Sinorhizobium fredii USDA 257: one gene and its partner. The protein of the gene in region 2 interacts with the protein of the main gene of each other region in a pairwise test. Links are inferred from orthologs where the notes say so. Each region holds a gene or a part of one and is shown on either strand. Other genes may lie near its edges.

Region 1 (7,368 bases), 4.2 Mb from region 2 along the record:
TCGCCTGCATCGAGGCGAGCATGTAGAGCGTCACCAGCGGCACGCCGATCCAGACATCGGTAATGATCGTCGCCCAGAAGGCTGTGGAGCCATGGGCGAGGAAGGCGACCGGGCCATCCACCAGCCCCCAGTTCTGCAGCATGCCGGAGATCATCCCGAACTGGCCGTTATACATCCAGCCCCACATGAAGATGCCGATCGCCATCGGCACGATCCAGGGCGGCATGGTAAGCACTCGGAACAGCGCTCGTCCCGGCACCGCGGCATTCAGCATGACCGCGCCGAAAGTGCCGATGATCATCTTGATCGCCACGGAAAAGGCGGTCCAGACGAAGGTACGGACGATCACTTCCGCAAAGGTAGCGTTGAAAATCTTGTCGTAATTGGCGGTGCCGACCCATTTGGTCGTCTTCTTGAGCGAGGCATCCGTGAAGGACAGGATGAACGTATCGACGAGTGGATAGGCGACGATCACCGTCACGTAGAGAGCAGCCGGAAGCAGCAGGATCCAGGCGAAGATGACGGTGCTGCGGCGAACACTCATCCCGCTTCCCTCTCAGGCCGCACGGGCGTGCAGGGCTTCGTCGAAGCGGTCCCAGAGCGGCCGCAGGTCCACGACCGTTCTCTTCATCCGCGCATCGTCCATGGAGAGTGCCAGGATACCGGCTTCCAGCGCATCGAGCGGCGAGACCGGAAGCGGGCCACTGTCCCGGATATGGGCGATGATCTCGGCCGCCATCTGCTCATCCGCACCATAGTGCTGCGAGAGCGCCGTCTCCTTGGCATATTTCTTCTCGACCACCTTCTTGCCGGAGAGCACCTCGTGCACGTCGAGATAGCCGCGGATGAAGTCGCCCTCCGCCATGCCGCGAGATCCCATCACGCAGAAACGGCGGAACTGGTCCGGGACGTTGAGGTTCGTGTGGAAGTTCATCGCCACGCCGTTGGCGTATTCGATGATCGCCACCTGATAGTCGATGATGTCGCCGTCGCTGTCGAAGACCTTGTCGGAGCCCAGCCAGCCGCTCGGCTTGCTATGGAATAGCTGCAGGTCGTTGATGCCGTCGCGGGCAGGATCATTGGCGGGAACGAAGCTCTTGCGTCCGCCAAAACTCGCCACGCGCTCCGGCCGGGCGCCGACCACGCCGTTGTAGAGATCGAGATCATGGCAGCATTTCTCGAGCATGAAGCTGCCGGCATAGCGTCCGTAGCGGCGCCAGTCCCGCATGAAGAATGCGCCGTGATAGGGCTCGATATGCTCGGCCGCCTCGATCGAAACAATCTGGCCAAGCGCTCCCGCAGCCTGGGCGGCGCGAAGATCGCGGTACATCGGCGCATAACGCAGCACGAGGCCCACCATCAACCGGTCGTGGCCGTGCTTCCCCAGAAGCGCCGCGAGTGCGACGCTTTGCTCGATCGTGCTGACGATCGGCTTTTCGCAAAAAACCTTGAGACCCGCTTCGAGACCGATGCGGATATGGTCGAGATGCATGTGGTTCGGCGAGCCGATCATCAGGAGGTCGAGTTTCTCGCCGGCAATCAGTTCCTCCGGCGTGGCATACGCTCTTCCCGCCGAAATGCCATTTTCCGCAAGCGTTGCAAGGCCCGCAGGGGCCGGGTCGACATAGCCCGCGATCTCGAAGCTTTCGTCGATCGCCTTGAAGACATAGCCCAGATATCCGAGACGGAATCCGAGTCCGATTATCCCGACTTTCATGCTGATGCCGTTCCCATTTCGTAATTATTTTTCGTAGACTGGGATAGAATTCTCCTTACGTCAACAAAAATTCGAATGTTTAGAGAGAATGTGAAATTCATTTTCATCATGGCCCGTCGAGCGGCTTTCCGCATGGGGCGACGCGTCCAAGTGAGGCTGCGCTATGCGTGCGTGCGTCCCGCGAGCGCACGCTCCAAGGCTTGTAGCGCGTCGTGGATGAGAACCGCCAGCGCCGCGACGATAAGCCCCCCCTGCAGAACAAAGGCGAGATTGTTCGACTGCAACCCGGCGATAATGACCTCGCCGAGCGTCTTGGCCGCCACCGTCGAGCCGATCGTTGCCGTTGCAAGGCTGATCACCACCGACAGCCGAATGCCAGTGAGGATCACCGGCAAAGCCAAGGGAAGCTCGATCTGGACGAGCCGTTGGCGCTCGGTCATGCCGGCGCCGCGGGCCGCCTCAATCACCGCCGGCGGTAAGGTCGTGAGCCCCGTCAGGGCATTCTCGAAGATCGGCAGCAATCCATAGAGAAAAAGCGCAATCAGCGTCGGCTTCTCGCCGAAGCCGAAGATCGGAACCGAGAGCGCCAGCACCGCCACCGGCGGGAAGGTCTGGCCGATATTCACGAGGCTGCGCGACAGCGGCAGGAATTCCGCGCCGGCCTCTCGTGTCACGAGGATCGCCAGCGACACGGCAACGACGGTCGCGGCGAATGTCGCAACGAGCACGGTGCGAAGATGGAGGAGCGTCAGCCAGAAAAGGCTGCCTCGGTTGTAGACCGCCGGGGCGTTCTCCTGCACCAGCGGCTTGAGCAGCGGCTCGAACCAGCCGGGCTGCAGCAGAAAAGCCAGCAACAGAAGGAACACTGCCAGTCGCAGGAGCGTGGGCAGCGACGCCATCACTGCGGCCTCGCCGCGCGTTTCACCAGGCCATTGAGGCTGACCTTGCCGATGATGGCGCCATTCGCGGCTGCGACCGGCAATGCGGACCGCCCGGACCACAAGAGTTCGGAAAGCGCCTCGCGTTGGCTGAGCGCCTCCGGTATCGGCGTGCCTTCGGCCGCACCGGGCTCGACGGCATCGCCGGCCGTCTCGATGGCAAGCAAGCGGAACGGCCGTTCAGGGGCGCCGATCAGTTCCTCGACGAAGGGCGTGGCGGGGCGCACGAGCATCTCGGCCGGCGTTCCGTGTTGCACCACCTCGCCCTTGTCCATGACGGCGATCCGGTCGGCGAGACGGAAGGCCTCCTCCATGTCGTGGGTGACGAGGATGATCGTCGTGCCGAAATGCTTCTGGATGGCGAGAAGATCGTCCTGGGCCTTGGTGCGGATGATTGGGTCGAGGGCGCCGAAGGGTTCATCCATCAGGAGCAGGTTCGGTTCCGCCGCAAGCGCCCGCGAAACGCCGACGCGCTGCTGTTGACCGCCGGAGAGTTCATGCGGATAACGCGGTCCGAAGAAATCCGGATCGAGTTGGAAGAGCGTCAGCAACTCTTCCACCTTCGCCTTTATCCGCGCCCTCTCCCAGCCGAGCAGCGTCGGCACGGTGGCGATGTTCTGTGCCACTGTGCGATGCGGGAAGAGCCCGTGGCCCTGGATCGCATAGCCGATCCGGCGGCGCAGTTCGAATTCCGGCACTGAGCGATTGTCCTCGCCATCGATGCGGATCGCGCCGGAGGTCGGCTCGACCAGACGGTTTACCATCCGGATCAGCGTGGTCTTCCCCGAGCCCGATGTACCGACGATAACGGTGATCGTATGCGGCATGACGGTCAGCGAGACGTCGCTCACCACCACGGTTTCGTCGTAACGCTTGGTAACGCCGTCGAATTCGATCATGCGGCCTTGCCCCGGCTGTGTTTCGGACCCGCCACTTCGATCAGCGCGTCAAGCACTATCGCGGCGGTGAAGGCGAGCACGACGGTCGGAACCGCGCCAAGCAGCACGAGATCCATGGCCGTCTGGCCTATGCCCTGGAAGACGAAGACGCCGAAGCCGCCGCCGCCGATGAGGGCCGCGATGGTCGCAAGCCCGATATTCTGGACGAGCACGATGCGGATACCGGTAAGGATGACCGGAAAGGCCAAGGGGAACTCGACGGCCACGAGCCGCTGCCATTCGGTCATGCCGAGGCCGCGTGCAGCATCGTTTGCGGCGCGCGGCACGCCGGCGAGCCCGACGACGGTATTGGCGACCACTGGCAGCAGCGAATAAAGAAAGAGCGCAACGAAGGCGGGAGCGACGCCGATACCACGCACGCCGATCGCCTCGGCACCCGGCACATGCGCCGCAACCCAGCCGAGCGGCGCGATCAGAATTCCGAAGAGAGCAATTGACGGAACCGTCTGGATGGCGTTCAGCACATTCAACACGGCCGCACGCAGTCGGTCGACGCGATGGCAGAGGACGCCGAGCGGCAGTCCGACGAGCGTTGCCGCAGCGAGTGATCCGAGCGCTAGCGTCAGGTGGCGGCCGCCCTCCGCCCAGAACGTGTCGGCCCGGCTCGCATATTCCTTGAGTATCGAAAGTCCGTCCCATCGGCCCGTGACGAGCATTGCCCCGACGAGCGCCAGGGCTCCGGCCAGGAAAAGAAGCCGCAGGCCGGGTCCGGGGCTCAGCCGCGTCAACGCATCGGCAACCAGAAGCGCGAACGCAAAGACAAGAATCCAGAAGCCGGAAGCCGGTGAGACGCGGGCATAGGCATTGTCCGCCGGGACCAAATTGCCGGCGGCACTGCCGATCAGAAAGCACAGCGCAACGAGGATAGCAAAGGCCGCGGCCATGCGGACGAGGACGGATGTCTTGAAAAGCGCAACGACCGTACCGAACGCCACAAGGGCGAGAAGCCCGTAGCCGAACGATGGCGGCAAGGCCTCGAGGATCGCTTTTCCCTCGCCCTGGACGATGCGGTTTGCCCGGAAGGTCGCGAAGGGCGCAAAAAACGCGCCGTAAACCGCCAGAGCCGCAATGATCACGCCGAGTTTGTCGAAAGGGAGGGTCCTGCGCTCTGTTTCTCGGATGACACCGATCGCCATGAAATGATCCGCTCGACGCATTATCCGCGTTGCCCGATCCGGTATCGGACAACGCTTCCTTGTCAGCTTACTTCAGAAAGCCGTTCTTCTTCAAAAAGTCCTCGGCGACCGCTTTCGCCGGTTCGCCGCCGACCTGCACGCGGCCATTCAATTCCTGCAGCGTGACGAGATCGAGCTTTTCGAAGACGGGCTTCAAAAGGCTCTCGATCGTCGGATTCTCCTTCAGCGCCGCTTCCCGGATGATCGGCGTCGGCTGATAGACCGGCTGCACGTTCTTGTCGTCCTCGAGAACGACGAGACCGGAGGGTGCGATGCCGCCGTCTGTACCGTAGACCATCGCCGCATTGGCGCCATTCGTCTGGTTCGCAGCCGCCGCAATCGTCGCAGCCGTATCGCCGCCTGAGAGCGTGATCAGTTGCTCCGGCTTGAGGGTGAAGGCGTAGGCGGTCTGGAATGCGGGCAAGGCAGCGGCGGAATTCACGAACTCGGAGGACGCCGCCAGGATGACCTCGCCGCCGCCACTGACATATTTCCCGAAGTCGGAAAGCGTCTTGAGGCTATTCTTCTCGACCACCTCCTTGCGCAGCGCGATCGCCCAGGTGTTGTTGGCCGGCGATGCTGTCAGCCAAACGATCTTGTTGGCGTCGTAGTCGAGCTTCTTTGCCAGTTCATAGCCCTTGGCGGCATCCTTCCAGGCCGGATCGTCGGCCTTCTCGAAGAAGAAAGCGGCGTTGCCGGTATATTCGGGATAGATGTCGATTTCGCCGGCAGTGATCGCCTTGCGAACGACGGGAGTGGCGCCTAGCTGGACCCGGTCCGTGGTCTTGATGTTATTGGCATTCAGCACGGCGAGAATGATGTTGCCGAGAACGCCGCCCTCCGTGTCGATCTTGGAGGAAACCACGACGTCGGCCTTCGCCGCCGCGGAGGTCAGCGCAAAGGCAAGAGCGGTGCCGATAAGTGTCTTCATCAGGGTCAGGCGCATGATTGTCTCCCTCAATTGATCCCGCGGCCGTCACGGCTCTCCGCTGCGTCCGGTTAGAGCATCCATATATGTCAGGGTTCAGCAAAGAACAGAGCAACGGACTCGTAGGAACTTATGGTTGAACTTCGGGATGCCTGAGGTCAAGCTACGTACTACCGGGTTGCAATCAAAGCGGAAGTCGGCCACTCTTCCGTTGGGTCCGCCTCACAGCGCGCAGTCCTCAGGGCCCACGATAGTCGATCGCCACTATTTCATTTTAGAATGCCAGCATATCCGAGGCGGCCGCAAGCCAGTCGCGTTTTCGCGGCAGCCGCCCGCGCAGTCCTTGAAATGCCGTTCGGGGGGTGGGATGTCCGTCTATATTCTTGCGCTTCTGATCGGCGTGGTAGCGGGCTTGCGGGTGATGACCGCGCCGGCGGCCGTCAGCTTCGCCGCGGCGGCCGGCTGGTTGCCCGCTGCCAACAGTTGGGCCGCCTTTGTGGGTTACCGCTTCACGCCTTACATTTTCGGCGTGTTGGCGCTCGTAGAATACGTCACCGACCAACTGCCGAGCACGCCGAGCCGCAAGGTTCCGCAGCAATTCGGCGCGCGTATCGTCAGCGGCGGTTTCTGCGGCGCGGTGATCGGCACTGCAAGTGGCTCTTTGGTCGGCGGCGCCGTTGCCGGAGGCATAGGTGCGATCATCGGTACGCTCGGCGGTTATGAAGGGCGCAAGCGGCTCGTTACGGCGATCGGCGGCAAGGACCTGCCGATCGCCCTCCTCGAAGACCTTGTTGCCATTCTGCTGGCGCTCTGGGTGGTGTCATCATGAGCAAGCATTTCGACACGATCATCATCGGCGCCGGCCAGGCCGGACCGTCGCTCGCCGGACGGTTGACGGATGCCGGCAAATCCGTAGCGCTCGTCGAGCGTAAGCTCTTCGGCGGCACCTGCGTCAACACCGGCTGCATGCCGACCAAGGCCATGGTCGCGAGCGCCTACGCCATCCACACGGCGCGCCGCGGCGCCGAATACGGCATGACGACCGGCCCCATTTCCGTCGATTTCGCCCGGGTGATGGCGCGCAAGCAAAAGGTGACGCTCGATTCTCGTGCGGGCGTCGAGTCCTGGCTTAAGGGCATGAAGAACTGCACCGTGCTGGAGGGCCATGCGCGCTTCGAGGGCCCGACCGACATCCGCGTCGGCGAACAGCTGATTTCCGGCGAGCAGATCTTTCTCAACGTGGGCGGGCGCGCGGCGATCCCCGATTTTCCGGGTGTCAGCGAGGTGCCCTATCTCACCAATAGCTCGATCATGGATCTCGACCACCTGCCCAGGCATCTGCTCATCGTCGGCGGCAGCTATATCGGGCTCGAATTCGCGCAGATATTCCGTCGCTTCGGTTCCGAGGTCACCGTCATTGAAAAGGGGCCGCGCCTGATCGCGCGGGAAGACCCCGACGTCTCCGATGCAATCCGTGCCATCCTCGAGAAGGAAGGCATTCATATACGCCTCAACGCTGAATGCATCCGCTTCGCCAAGCATGCCGATGGCGTCGCAGCGGGCGTCGACTGCACGTCGGGAGCCCCGGAGGTCATCGGCTCCGATGTGCTGCTTGCCACCGGACGGCGACCTAACACGGACGATCTCGGGC
Region 2 (5,401 bases):
GATCAGCCGGCCCGGCGCAGGCGTCCGACGCGGCCGTGCCGGTGCTCTTCCTCGAACAGGGCGGCAAGCTGCTCCGTCATCGCGCCCGCAAGTTCGTCCGCATCGACGATCGTCACGGCGCGGCGATAATACCGCGTCACGTCATGGCCGATGCCGATCGCCAGAAGCTCGACCGGCGAACGCGTCTCGATCTGCTCGATGACGGCGCGCAGGTGTCGCTCGAGATAGTTGCCAGGATTCACCGACAGGGTGGAATCGTCGACCGGTGCACCGTCCGAGATCATCATCAGGATTCGTCGTTGCTCCGGCCGGCCGAGCAGGCGGTCGTGCGCCCACATCAGCGCCTCGCCGTCGATATTCTCCTTGAGCAGCCCTTCCCGCATCATCAGGCCGAGATTGCGGCGCGCGCGGCGCCAGGGCGCATCGGCCGACTTGTAGACGATGTGGCGCAGATCGTTGAGGCGGCCCGGCGCTTGAGGCTTGCCGCCCGCGAGCCATTTCTCGCGCGCTTGCCCGCCCTTCCAGGCCTTGGTGGTGAAGCCGAGAATCTCGACCTTGACGCCGCAGCGCTCCAGCGTGCGGGCGAGAATGTCCGCGCAAGTGGCGGCAACGGTGATCGGCCGGCCGCGCATCGAGCCGGAATTGTCGATCAGCAGCGTCACGACGGTGTCGCGGAAATTCGTATCCTTCTCCCGCTTGAAGGAAAGCGGCTGCATCGGATCGATGATGACCCGCTGCAGGCGGGCGGTATCCAGAACCCCCTCCTCGAGATCGAACTCCCAGGACCGGTTCTGCTGCGCCATCAGCCGCCGTTGCAGGCGGTTGGCGAGGCGGCCGACGGCCCCCTGCAGATGGGCGAGCTGCTTGTCGAGGAAGGCGCGCAGACGATCGAGTTCCGCCTCGTCGCAAAGCTCCTCGGCCGTGATGGTCTCGTCGAACTCGCGCGTATAGATCGCGTAATCGACCTTTTCGTTCAGGTCCGCAAAGGGGTGGTTCGGCCGCTTGACCTCGCCGGGCGTTTCGCTGTCCTCGTCGCCCTCGTCCTGAAGGTCGTCGTCGGAGATCTCGGCGCCGTCCATCTCGCCTTCTTCCATCTGCTCCTCGGCAGACTGGTTTTCGTCGGCGGGGGCGGCGTCGGAGCCCTCTTCCTCCTCGCCGGCGTTGTCGTCCTGCTCCTGGCTGCGCGGCTGGTCCTCGTCGGTCTCGCTTTCCTGGTCGTCTGGCTCGATATCGTCCTCGCCGTATTTTTCGGCGACATCCATCGAAGCCAGCATGTCGCGCACGACCCGGGCGAAGGCCTGCTGGTCGTTAACCGCCGCGGGCAGGTTTCTGACGTCGGCGGCGGCCTTCTGCTCGATGAAATCGCGCCAGAGGTCGAGCACCTTGCCGGCGGAGGCCGGCGGCTTCTTGCCGGTCAGCTTCTCCCGCACCAGGAGCGCCACCGCCTCCTCGAGCGGTGCATCCGACTGGCTGTCGATCGCGCCGAAATTGCCCTTGGCATATTTCTCCTCGAGCATTGAGGAGAGATTGTCGGCGACGCCGGGCATCCGGATCGCCCCGATCGCCTCGACGCGCGCCTGCTCGACGGCGTCGAAGATTGCCCGCGCATCCGCGCCTTGCGGCGACATGGTCGCATGGATGCGGTCGTTGTGGCACGCCTTGCGCAGCGCCATCGAGTCACCCAGACCGCGCGCCACGGCGAGCTCGTGCCGAGTCGGACGCTTGGAAAGCTCCGGCAGGCGGATGCGCTCGCCGGTCATCCCCGGACGCTCGTTCGCAAAGGCGACCTCGAGCTCCGCATCCCCGGCAATCGACCGGACGCAGCCGGAGAGCGCCCGCTTGAACGGTTCGGCGGCGTTCTCCCTCGTTTGCGGCTTCGCCTTGGAATTCGAGCTCACGACAGTTCCTTCTTCAGCCTAGACGAAGCGATCAGGCCGTGGCTTCCAGCACGATGTTGGCGGCGCTTTCCTTCAGTTCGACGCCAAAGGCACGCTGGTAATGCTCGGCGACCAACGCCCGCTCCAGCTCGTCGCACTTGTTGAGGAAGGTCACACGGAAGGCGAAGGCGATATCGCCGAAGATATGGGCGTTTTCGGCCCAGGTGATCACCGTTCGCGGGCTCATGACGGTCGACAGATCCCCGTTGATGAAGGCGGCGCGGGTGAGATCGGCGACGCGCACCATCTTCGACACGGTATCGCGGCCCTTGTCGGCGGTGAACCCCTTCACCTTGGCAGCGACGATGTCGACTTCCTTGTCATGCGGCAGGTAGTTGAGCGCGGTTACGATCGACCAGCGGTCCATCTGCGCCTGGTTGATCTGCTGCGTGCCGTGATAGAGCCCGGTCGTATCGCCGAGGCCGATCGTGTTGGCGGTGGCGAACAGGCGGAAGGCCGGGTGCGGGCGGATGACGCGGCTCTGGTCGAGCAGTGTCAGCCGGCCGGAGGACTCCAGCACGCGCTGGATGACGAACATCACGTCCGGCCGGCCGGCATCATACTCGTCGAAGACGAGCGCGACGTTGTGCTGATAGGCCCAGGGCAGGATGCCGTCCTTGAATTCGGTGATCTGCAGCCCATCCTTGACGACGATTGCATCCTTGCCGACGAGATCGATACGGCTGACATGGCTGTCGAGATTGATGCGCACGCAGGGCCAGTTGAGGCGCGACGCCACCTGCTCGATATGGGTCGATTTGCCGGTGCCGTGATAGCCGGAAACCATCACGCGTCGGTTGTGCGCAAAGCCTGCAAGAATGGCGAGTGTGGTTTCCCGGTCGAAGAGATAGTCGGGATCGAGTTCGGGCACATAGGCATCGCCCTTCGAATAGGCGGGAACGCGCAGATCCGTATCAATGCCGAAAGCCTCCCGGACAGAGACCGTCGTGTCGGGGAGGTTGGAAATGTCGAGGTCAATCTTGCTCATCATGTCTCCAGAGCGGCCGCCGGACGGCACCCGCGCATACGCCTGCAAAAAGTGCTTTCTGTCATAATGCGCGTTGTTAGCAGAAACCAGCCTGTTTTAACAATTGATAGGCTTGAATCACGGCCCGAAAACGGTCTTCCGAGCCTCTGTCTCCGCCATTCGCATCGGGGTGGTGTTTCTTGACGAGTTCCTTGTAGGCGGCCTTGATATCGGCGGAGGTCGCCGAGGCGGCAAGCCCAAGCGTTTCGAAGGCCTTGGCCTCGAGCGTCTTCAGTTTGCGCAGCCGCGGCTCGTGCCGCGCCGATCGGGCCCGCGCCTCGTTGAAGAAGCCGAACGGATCGCGCATGCGCGCCTGTGCGCCCGCGCTGCCGGAGCGCATCTGGGATTGCGTCGGGCCGTTGCGGGCACTCTTGTTGACACCGACCGTCCAGGTGGGACGATGCCCGGTAACCGCTTCCTTCTGGTAGCGCGCGATCTCCGTGTCCGAGAGCCCGGAGAAATAATTGTACCCCTTGTTGTATTCCTTCACGTGCTCGAAGCAGAACATGAAATATTCGCCCTCGGCATTGCGGCCGACGGGAGCCCGATGCACGCCGGTCTTGTCGCAGCCGTCCCACTGGCACATGGGCGCAGACGGCTCCACGCGCGCCTCTGGCTTGCGGCGCGTGCGGATGCGATCAAAGTATTTTGAATCGAGCTTCATGGCATCCATTATGGGGGTTGCGACGGGTCACAACAAGAATTGACAAAGCGGAATGTTGCTGGCTTTGTGCGCGCATTTTGCATCGCCGGCGCCTTCGAGCCGTAAGAGCAAACAGGGAAATGGGACGGAAGCATGTCGCTGCAAAGCCGTATCGAAGAGAAGCTTGAGAAGGCCTTCCATCCCGAACGGCTGATGGTGATCAACGAGAGCCATCTGCATGCCGGCCACCAGCCGGGTTTCGACGGCGGCGGCGACACCCACATGCGCATCCGCATCGTGTCCAGTGCCTTCGCCGGCATGAGCCGTGTGGCCCGCCACCGGGCCATTAACGACCTGTTGAAATCCGAGCTCGATGCTGGCCTGCATGCGCTTGCCGTCGAGCCGGCTGCGCCAGGCGAGCCGACGCGCTGGTGAGACTAGGGTCAGGTCCTAGAGCCCTGCCGCCTCCTCTTCGGCCGGGCGGATACGTAGCTTGGTGATCCGGTTCTTCACCCGCTTCATGACGATGAAGCGCTTGCCGTAGAAGGTGAAAGCCTGCCGCTCCTCCGGAATGCTCTTGGCTTCGTGGATGACCAGACCGGCGACCGTCGTCGCCTCCTCGTCCGGCAGCGACCAGTCGAGCGCCCGGTTTAGGTCGCGGATCGGCACGGAGCCATCGACGACGATCGATCCGTCGGCTTCCTGGCGAACGCCCTGGATATCGAGATCGTGCTCGTCGGCAATGTCGCCGACGATTTCCTCGAGAATGTCCTCCAGCGTGACGAGGCCTTGGACTTGGCCGTATTCGTCGACGACGATGGCCAGATGCAGCTTACGCCGCAGGAAGGCGTTGAGCTGGTCCTTGAGATTGGTCGTGTCTGGCACGAACCATGGCTTCTGCGCGATCCTGACGATGTCGATCGTGTGCGGCTCGACGCCGGGTTCGGCCAGCGCCCTCTGGAGATCCTTCGAATGGACGACGCCGATGATGTTGTCGGTCGAGCCGCGCCACAGCGGCAGGCGCGTGAAGGGACTTCCGAGTATCTCCCGGACGCAGACCTCCGGCGGCTCCTCCGTGTTGACCGCCTGCATGGCGGTGCGGTGAATCATGATGTCGGACACCTCGAGTTCGCCGAGGTCGAGCACGCCGCCGAGCCGGTCGCGGTCCGCCTTGATCACCGCCCCTTCCCGATGCAGCAGGTCGACGGCGCCGCGCAGTTCCTCCTGGGCCGAAAGCATCGGCCTGTCAGAGGCGACATTCACGCCGGAGAGGTTCAGGAGGCGGCGGACGATCGCATTGATAAGCGCGGATATGGGGCCAGCGACCGCCACGAAGCGTCTTACCATATGCGCCACGGCAAGCGCGAACCGATCGGGAGAGGCGATCGCCCAGCTCTTCGGCAGCACCTCGCAGAAGAGAACGAGCAGCACCGTCATGCTGACCGTGGCGATCAGCACGGCAAAGTTGCCGACGAGGCCGAGCAATAGGCTGGTCGTCAGCGACGTCGCGAGAATGGTGACGAGGTTGTTGCCGAGGAGCAGCGTTCCAACCAGGCGGTCACGCCGCTCGATCAGGCGATTGACGACGCCGGCCCGCCGGTCGCCATTGCTCTCGAGCGTGTGCATGCGCGCCCGGGAGGTTGCGGTCAAGGCCGCCTCAGACCCGGAGAAGAAAGCCGAAAGGAGCAGAAGGCAGATGACCGAAAGGAGCGGCAGCCAATGGTCCGCCAGAAAGAGCCATAACGCCTCGGCGCTCATCGCGGATGCTTTTCCTTGAGGAAGCCCAGCACCTCC

Evidence for each region. Proteins that work in one complex are often made in the same cells at the same time.
Region 1: the proteins of USDA257_RS24775 (region 2) and USDA257_RS04930 interact in binary tests that used the Escherichia coli proteins (3 or more experiments, as listed by UniProt). The link is inferred for Sinorhizobium fredii USDA 257 from one-to-one orthologs.

Annotation. Positions count from the first base shown.
Region 1 is NC_018000.1:1,060,825-1,068,192, reverse strand. Bases 2,651-5,550 are described here. They hold USDA257_RS04930 (ABC transporter permease), read right to left. Parts: upstream 4,751-5,550; coding sequence 3,551-4,750; downstream 2,651-3,550. Other genes in these bases: osmF (glycine betaine ABC transporter substrate-binding protein OsmF), read right to left, coding at 4,818-5,550; USDA257_RS04935 (ABC transporter ATP-binding protein), read right to left, coding at 2,651-3,554. Also shown: USDA257_RS04950 (carbohydrate ABC transporter permease), read right to left, coding at 1-544; USDA257_RS04945 (Gfo/Idh/MocA family protein), read right to left, coding at 557-1,717; USDA257_RS04940 (ABC transporter permease), read right to left, coding at 1,879-2,616; more of USDA257_RS04935, read right to left, coding at 2,616-2,650; more of osmF, read right to left, coding at 5,551-5,735; USDA257_RS04920 (membrane protein), read left to right, coding at 6,085-6,546; USDA257_RS04915 (FAD-containing oxidoreductase), read left to right, coding at 6,543-7,368.
Region 2 is NC_018000.1:5,267,578-5,272,978, forward strand. The notes cover bases 2,482-5,401. They hold USDA257_RS24775 (BolA family protein), read left to right. Parts: upstream 2,482-3,760; coding sequence 3,761-4,042; downstream 4,043-5,401. Other genes in these bases: cobS (cobaltochelatase subunit CobS), read right to left, coding at 2,482-2,925; USDA257_RS24770 (J domain-containing protein), read right to left, coding at 3,002-3,637; USDA257_RS24780 (HlyC/CorC family transporter), read right to left, coding at 4,058-5,365; aroB (3-dehydroquinate synthase), read right to left, coding at 5,362-5,401. In the rest of the region: cobaltochelatase subunit CobT, read right to left, coding at 3-1,898; more of cobS, read right to left, coding at 1,930-2,481. UniProt on the Escherichia coli protein: Transcriptional regulator that plays an important role in general stress response. Has many effects on cell morphology, cell growth and cell division. Acts by regulating the transcription of many genes, including dacA (PBP-5), dacC (PBP-6), ampC and mreB.